DNA from 2 places in the Streptomyces sp. NPDC046122 genome. Region 2 is predicted to be linked to the other one. Evidence: riboswitches for the same ligand, from Rfam matches in the RefSeq annotation. Region 2 holds a riboswitch; the other holds the start of a gene.

Region 1 (3,397 bases), on a different contig from region 2:
ACCGACAGCTCGTCACGGTACTGCTCGATCTTGGCGTGCAGGTCCTCGACGTCGACCTCGCCGTCCTCGCGCGTCTTGACGACGACGACCTTCATGCCGGCCATGACCGCGCTCGCGGCGTTCGTGCCGTGCGCGGACGACGGGATCAGGCACACCGTGCGCTGGTCGTCGCCGTTCGCGCGGTGGTACGCCCGTACCGCCAGCAGGCCCGCGAGCTCGCCCTGCGAACCGGCGTTGGGCTGGATCGACACCGCGTCGTAGCCGGTGACCTCCGCGAGGCGCTCCTCCAGCTCGTGGATCAGCGTCAGGTAGCCCTCGGCCTGCTCGACGGGCGCGAAGGGGTGGACGGCGCCGAACTCCGGCCAGGTGACCGGCTCCATCTCGGTGGTCGCGTTCAGCTTCATCGTGCACGAACCGAGCGGGATCATGCCCCGGTCCAGCGCGTAGTCACGGTCGGCGAGCTTGCGCAGGTAGCGCAGCATGGCGGTCTCGGAGCGGTGCTGGTGGAAGACGGGGTGCGTGAGCACCGCGTCGCTCCGCAGCATTCCCTCGGGCAGCGTGTCGGCCGCCCGCTCGTCGAGCGCCTCGATGTCGGCGTCGACGCCGAAGGCGGCCCAGACCGCGGCGATCTGCGCGCGGCCCGTCGTCTCGTCGCAAGCCATGGAGACGTGGTCGGCGTCGGCCAGGTGCAGGTTGACCCCGCCCTCACGGGCCGCGGCGACGACGTCGGCCGCCCTGCCCGGGACGCGCGCGGTCAGCGTGTCGAAGTACGCGCCGTGCACGATCTCGACGCCGCCGGCGCGCAGGCCCTCGGCGAGGAGCGTCGCGTAGCGGTGGGTGCGGCGCGCGATGCCGCGCAGGCCGTCGGGGCCGTGGTAGACGGCGTACATGCCGGCCATGACCGCGAGCAGGACCTGCGCGGTGCAGATGTTACTGGTGGCCTTCTCGCGGCGGATGTGCTGCTCACGCGTCTGGAGCGCCAGCCGGTACGCCTTGTTGCCGTCGGCGTCGACGGAGACGCCGACGAGCCGCCCGGGCAGGCTGCGCGCGAACTTCTCCCGTACGGCCATGAACCCGGCGTGGGGGCCGCCGAAGCCCATCGGTACGCCGAAGCGCTGCGTGGTGCCCACCGCGATGTCCGCGCCGAGCTCGCCGGGCGAGGTCAGCAGGGTCAGCGCCAGCAGGTCGGCGGCGACGGTCACGATCGCCCCCAGCTCGTGCGCCTGCTCGATGACGGGCTTGATGTCGCGTACGGCGCCGGAGGCGCCCGGGTACTGGAGCAGCACGCCGAAGACGCCGCGCTCGGCGGCCTCGGCCGGGATGCCGTCCGACAGGTCGGCGACGACGACCTCGACACCGGTCGGCTCGGCGCGCGTCTGAATGACGGCGACCGTCTGCGGCAGCGTGTCGGAGTCGATCAGGAAGACGCCGTTCTTGACCTTGCCGACGCGGCGCGCGAGCGACATCGCCTCGGCGGCGGCCGTGCCCTCGTCGAGCAGGGACGCGCCCGAGGTGGGCAGCCCGGTCAGGTCCGCGACCATGGTCTGGAAGTTCAGCAGCGCTTCGAGACGGCCCTGCGAGATCTCCGGCTGGTAGGGCGTGTACGCCGTGTACCAGGCCGGGTTCTCCATGACGTTGCGCAGGATCACCGGCGGCGTGAAGGTGCCGTAGTACCCGAGGCCGATCATCGGGGCGAGCACCTGGTTGCGGTCTGCGAGCGTGCGCAGCTCCGCCAGTACCTCGGCCTCGGTGCGCGCGTCGGGCAGCCCAAGCGCCTCGGCGCTCTTGATGACCTCCGGCACCGCGGCCGCGGTCAGCTCGTCGAGCGAGCCGTACCCGACCTGGGCGAGCATCTTGGCCTGAGCCTCGGCATCGGGCCCGATGTGGCGCTGCTCGAAGGGGATGCCACGCTCGAGCTGTGAGAGCGGAATGCGGTTTGCGGTCATCTGCGGAAGGCCTCCTGGTCTGACGCGACCTGCGAGGGGCACCACGGCACGGGTACCCGGACGGCCTCCCCCTCTGTCATCTCAACCTGAGAGCTTCACCGGAAGACCGTGCGGACGTCGCTGACGTCGAGGGTCGTTCCGGCTTTCACCGTCGGTGAGGAAGGGATCCGTGACAGGTGCTGTGCCGTGTTCCCGGCACATGCCCGTACGGCGCCCGCCCTGCTTTCCAGAGTGACCTCGTCCGTGCGGTACGGGGGCCTGAGAGATTCCGGGGAGGATTTGCTCCTTCGGCGCCTCCGGCACGTTCACCGGAGACTCTCCCGCACGGGGTCAGCAGCCACTGGCCAGCCTACCAGCGAGGCCCGTCGAGGATCCCTCGAGTGGCCGAGTCCACAGTTGTGCCCTTTCGTAGGCATTACGGGGCTACGAGCAGCTGCCAGCAGTTGGAGGGACCGTGCAGACCGACATCGATCCGCGCAGCCTGATCGGACGCAAGGCGTTCGACCGCAACGGCGACAAGATCGGAACGGTGGACGAGGTGTACCTCGACGACGCCACGGGCGTACCCGAATGGGCCGCCGTACGCACCGGCCTCTTCAGCCGGGACGCCTTCGTCCCCCTGGAACCCAGCAAGGTCGTCGACGACACCCTCCGCGTGCCGTACGACCGCGCCCTGATCAAGGAAGCACCCGACTTCGGCGTCGGCCGGCACCTCTCCCCCGCTCAGGAGCTGCAGCTCTACCACCACTACGGGCTCGACGTCTCCTCCCCGGCCCCCGACCGGGACTTCGGGCGGCTGGCCGGCGACGACCCCTCCTGATCCCCCGCCGCCCGCACGAGCGGCAGCGGGTCCGACGGGGCCAGGTGCGGATCGTCCACCCCGAAGGTCCGCACCCGCCCCGGCGCCGACGTCGGCTCCTCGAACCGCACCGTCACCCGCCCCACCCCGCTGCCCTGCACCCACCCCGCCCCGTACTCCGTATGCCGTACGTCCTGGCCCGCCAGCCAGCGCCGCCGGGGCGGCTCCTCCGCGGGTGGAACCGCCGGCTCTTCGCCGGGGGCCGTCGCGGCGGGCGCCTTCGCCGCGCCCGCTTCGGCCGCCGCCTCCGCCGACTCGCCCGCCGCCTGCGCGAAGAGGTCCTCCTGGGTGAAGTCGGCGAGCCCGGTGACCCCCACGCCCAGCAGCCGCACCCCACCAGTGGTGTCCACCGACTCCAGGAGTCTGCCCGCCGCCTCCCGCACCACCGTCGGATCGTCCGTCGGCCCGCGCAGCGTCTCGGAACGCGTCAGCGTCGAGAAGTCGTACCGGCGCACCTTGAGGACCACGGTCCTGCCCGAGCGCCCGGCCGCGCGCAGTCGCTCGACGCACCGGTCGGACAGCCGCACCACCTCGTTCCTGACCCGGACCCGGTCGTGCAGATCGACCTCGAAGGTGTCCTCGACCGACACCG
Region 2 (3,397 bases):
GCCACTGGCCGGCCCGTCCAGCGGCGTACGGCCGGCCCGGCAGAGCTCGGCGACGGCGGCCGGCGGCAGCGGGACGCCGACCGCGCCGTCCGGGTTCACCGCGATGCCGAGCTGCGGGGGCAGGCCGCGGGCGAATTCCCGGGCCGGCGCCACGGTGAAGGACATGTGCGGCCCGGCGCAGTGGCGGAGCTGCTCCTCCGAGCTGTACACGGGGACGTACGCCTCGCCGTGGATCAGCACGGTCGGCAGGTCGAGATGCGGGGAGTCGGGGCCGCCGCCGGAGGGCAGCGGCACCCACACCTGGCTGCGACCGAGCACCTCGACTATGCGGCCGCCCGCGGCGGGGTTGCCGAGCGAGGCGCCCAGCACCTCTTCGAGCTCGTTGCCGGGCCAGCCGCTGCCGCCGTGCGGGTGGGCCGCTACCGGGAAGTCAGGGAAATCCACGGCACGAACTTTAACGCGACGCGCACACCCTCCCCCGGGCTCCCCCGCGGCCGGGCCTCAGCCGCCGGAAGGGCCCCCGGCGGCCGGAGCGAGGAAATCGATCACCTTCAGCGCGCCCGCCGCGTCCCGGTCCAGCAGGACCGCCGACGCGCAGCCCGCCGGCAGCCGGCCGGCCTCCGCGTCCCGCACCAGCCGGCCCACCGCACGCCGGTGCCGGGCGAAGGCGTAACCGGAGACCCCGCGGCCGCGCTCCTGCTGGCCGGCCCGCGCCACGTCCGCCGTCACGTCGAGCAGCACCAGGTGCAGCGCGACGCCCCGGCGGCGGGCGTCGCCGGCCAGCCAGCGCCGCACCCACGTCTGCGTACCGCAGTCGTGCACCACGACGCCCTCGCCCGAGCGCAGCGCGCGCCACAGGCCGGCGTAGTGCGCCGCGCGCACCAACGGCCGGTAGAGCGCGTACGGCAGCAGGCGGGGCATCAGCGCCTCCCAGCGCTCGCGCGCGTCCTGCGAGTCGATCCGGTGCGCCGCCGTACTCGCCGTACGCCGGATCAGGGTGCTCTTGCCGCTGCCCGGCAGGCCCGACACCACCACCGTGTCACCGGCCGCGAAGGACAGTGCCCGCGGGCCGCATCCCCCCCGCGCGCGCAGGTCGCGCACGAAGGGCGCGGGCCGGCGGGCGGCCCGCACCGGCACACCCTGCTGGGCGGGCATCGCGCGGTGCGCGGTCCCCGCGGTCGTCGCGTACACACCGGGCTGCTGCAACGTCATCGTCTTCCCCCTGTCGGGTGTCCCCCACCCTCTCCCACCCTTGCCCACAAAGTGTAAAGAAAAGGTAATGCGCCACAAGTCCATTTCGAGATCCGCCCAGGTGCTGTCGGGCCGCCGCCCGCGTGCAATGATGTGCCCGCCAACTGCATACCGGCCGCTTGAATCCGCGCGGGAGAGTCCGGGGCACTGTGTGCCCGGGACGCCGAAGGAGCAAGTTCCTCCCTTGAATCTCTCAGGCCCCGTACCGCGCGGGCGAGGCAGATCTGAAAAGCGAGCCGCCTCGTCGCGGCTCCACCCAAGGTGCAAGCCGGGACTCCCGGTGAACCTCTCAGGTTCCGATGACAGATGGGGAGGATCGTCCTCGCCTGTCATGCCCTGGGAGCCCCGCACATGAGCAATGTCCCCCGTCACACCGCCCTCGACGCCACTCATCGTTCGCTGGGTGCGACCATGACCGACTTCGCGGGCTGGGACATGCCGCTGCGGTACGCCAGCGAGCGCGACGAGCACAACGCCGTCCGCACCCGGGCCGGCCTCTTCGACCTCTCCCACATGGGCGAGATCACCGTCTCCGGCCCGCAGGCCGTGAACGCGCTCGACTACGCCCTCGTCGGCAACATCGGCACCGTCGGCCTCGGCCGCGCCCGCTACACGATGATCTGCCAGGAGGACGGCGGGATCGTCGACGACCTGATCGTCTACCGGCTGGGTGAGACCGAGTACATGGTCGTCGCCAACGCCGGCAACGCCCAGGTCGTCCTCGACGCGATCACCGAGCGCGCCGCCGGCTTCGACGCCGTCGTACGGGACGACCGCGACGCCTACGCCCTGATCGCCGTCCAGGGCCCCGAGTCCCCCGGCATCCTGAAGTCGGTCACCGACGCCGACCTCGACGGGCTGAAGTACTACGCCGGCCTGCCCGGCACCGTCGCGGGCGTCCCGGCGCTCATCGCCCGTACCGGCTACACCGGCGAGGACGGCTTCGAGCTGTTCGTGGAGCCGCGGCACGCCGAGACGCTGTGGCAGGCGCTGACCGAGGCGGGCAAGGACGCCGGCCTCGTCCCGGCCGGTCTCTCCTGCCGCGACACGCTGCGCCTGGAGGCGGGCATGCCGCTGTACGGGCACGAGCTGACCACTGCCCTGACTCCGTTCGACGCGGGCCTCGGCCGGGTCGTGAAGTTCGAGAAGGAGGGCGACTTCGTCGGCCGCGCCGCGCTGGAGGCCGCCGCCGAGCGCGCCGAGACCGCCCCGCCGCGCAAGCTGGTCGGCCTGGTCGCCGAGGGCCGCCGCGTCCCGCGCGCCGGTTTCCCCGTGGTCGCCGACGGCAAGGTGATCGGCGAGGTCACCTCCGGCGCCCCGTCCCCGACGCTGGGCAGGCCGATCGCCATGGCGTACGTCGACGCCGCGCACGCGGCGCCGGGCACCTCCGGTGTCGGCGTCGACATCCGCGGTACGCATGAGCCGTACGAGGTCGTCGCCCTGCCCTTCTACAAGCGCCAGAAGTGACCCCCCGCACAACCTCCCCGTTCACCACCACTCCCCCGCGTACAGGAGAATTCAGGTCATGAGCAACCCCCAGCAGCTGCGTTACAGCAAGGAGCACGAGTGGCTGTCGACCGCCGAGGACGGCGTGGCGACGGTCGGCATCACGGAGTTCGCGGCCAACGCGCTCGGTGACGTCGTGTACGCCCAGCTCCCTGAGGTCGGCGACACCGTGAGCGCGGGCGAGTCCTGCGGCGAGCTGGAGTCGACCAAGTCGGTCAGCGACCTGTACTCCCCGGTGACCGGCGAGGTCGTCGAGGCGAACCAGGACGTCGTCGACGACCCGTCGCTGGTGAATTCCGCCCCCTTCGAGGGCGGCTGGCTCTTCAAGGTGCGCGTCACGGACGAGCCGGGCGACCTGCTCTCCGCCGACGAGTACGACGCCTTCTCCTCCGGCAACTAAGACCTCGATCGGGACCGTGATGACGCTTCTCAACACTCCCCTGCATGAGCTCGACCCGGACGTCGCCGCCGCCGTCGACGCCGAGCTGCTCCGCCAGCAGTCCACCCTCGAGATGATCGCCTCGGAGAACTTCGCTCCGGTCGCGGTCATGGAGGCCCAGGGCTCCGTGCTCACCAACAAGTACGCGGAGGGCTACCCCGGCCGCCGCTACTACGGCGGCTGCGAGCACGTCGACGTGGT

What was found. A riboswitch is a leader RNA that binds a small molecule or an ion and turns the genes downstream of it on or off. The one in region 2 is predicted to bind glycine.
Region 1: linked by a shared signal. The riboswitch ahead of gcvP (aminomethyl-transferring glycine dehydrogenase) and the one ahead of gcvT (glycine cleavage system aminomethyltransferase GcvT) in region 2 are both predicted to bind glycine.

Annotation. Positions count from the first base shown of each region.
Region 1 covers NZ_JBWKLQ010000003.1:9,877-13,273, reverse strand. Annotated here, with positions in the region: gene gcvP (aminomethyl-transferring glycine dehydrogenase) at 1-1,946, opposite strand, end outside; glycine riboswitch at 2,183-2,279, opposite strand; gene AC07FK_RS09290 (PRC-barrel domain-containing protein) at 2,401-2,766, shown strand; gene AC07FK_RS09285 (DNA polymerase IV) at 2,694-3,397, opposite strand, start outside.
Region 2 covers NZ_JBWKLQ010000001.1:270,803-274,199, forward strand. Annotated here, with positions in the region: gene AC07FK_RS01170 (enhanced serine sensitivity protein SseB) at 1-444, opposite strand, end outside; gene AC07FK_RS01175 (AAA family ATPase) at 502-1,212, opposite strand; glycine riboswitch at 1,372-1,469, shown strand; glycine riboswitch at 1,470-1,567, shown strand; gene gcvT (glycine cleavage system aminomethyltransferase GcvT) at 1,603-2,718, shown strand; gene gcvH (glycine cleavage system protein GcvH) at 2,777-3,157, shown strand; gene glyA (serine hydroxymethyltransferase) at 3,177-3,397, shown strand, end outside.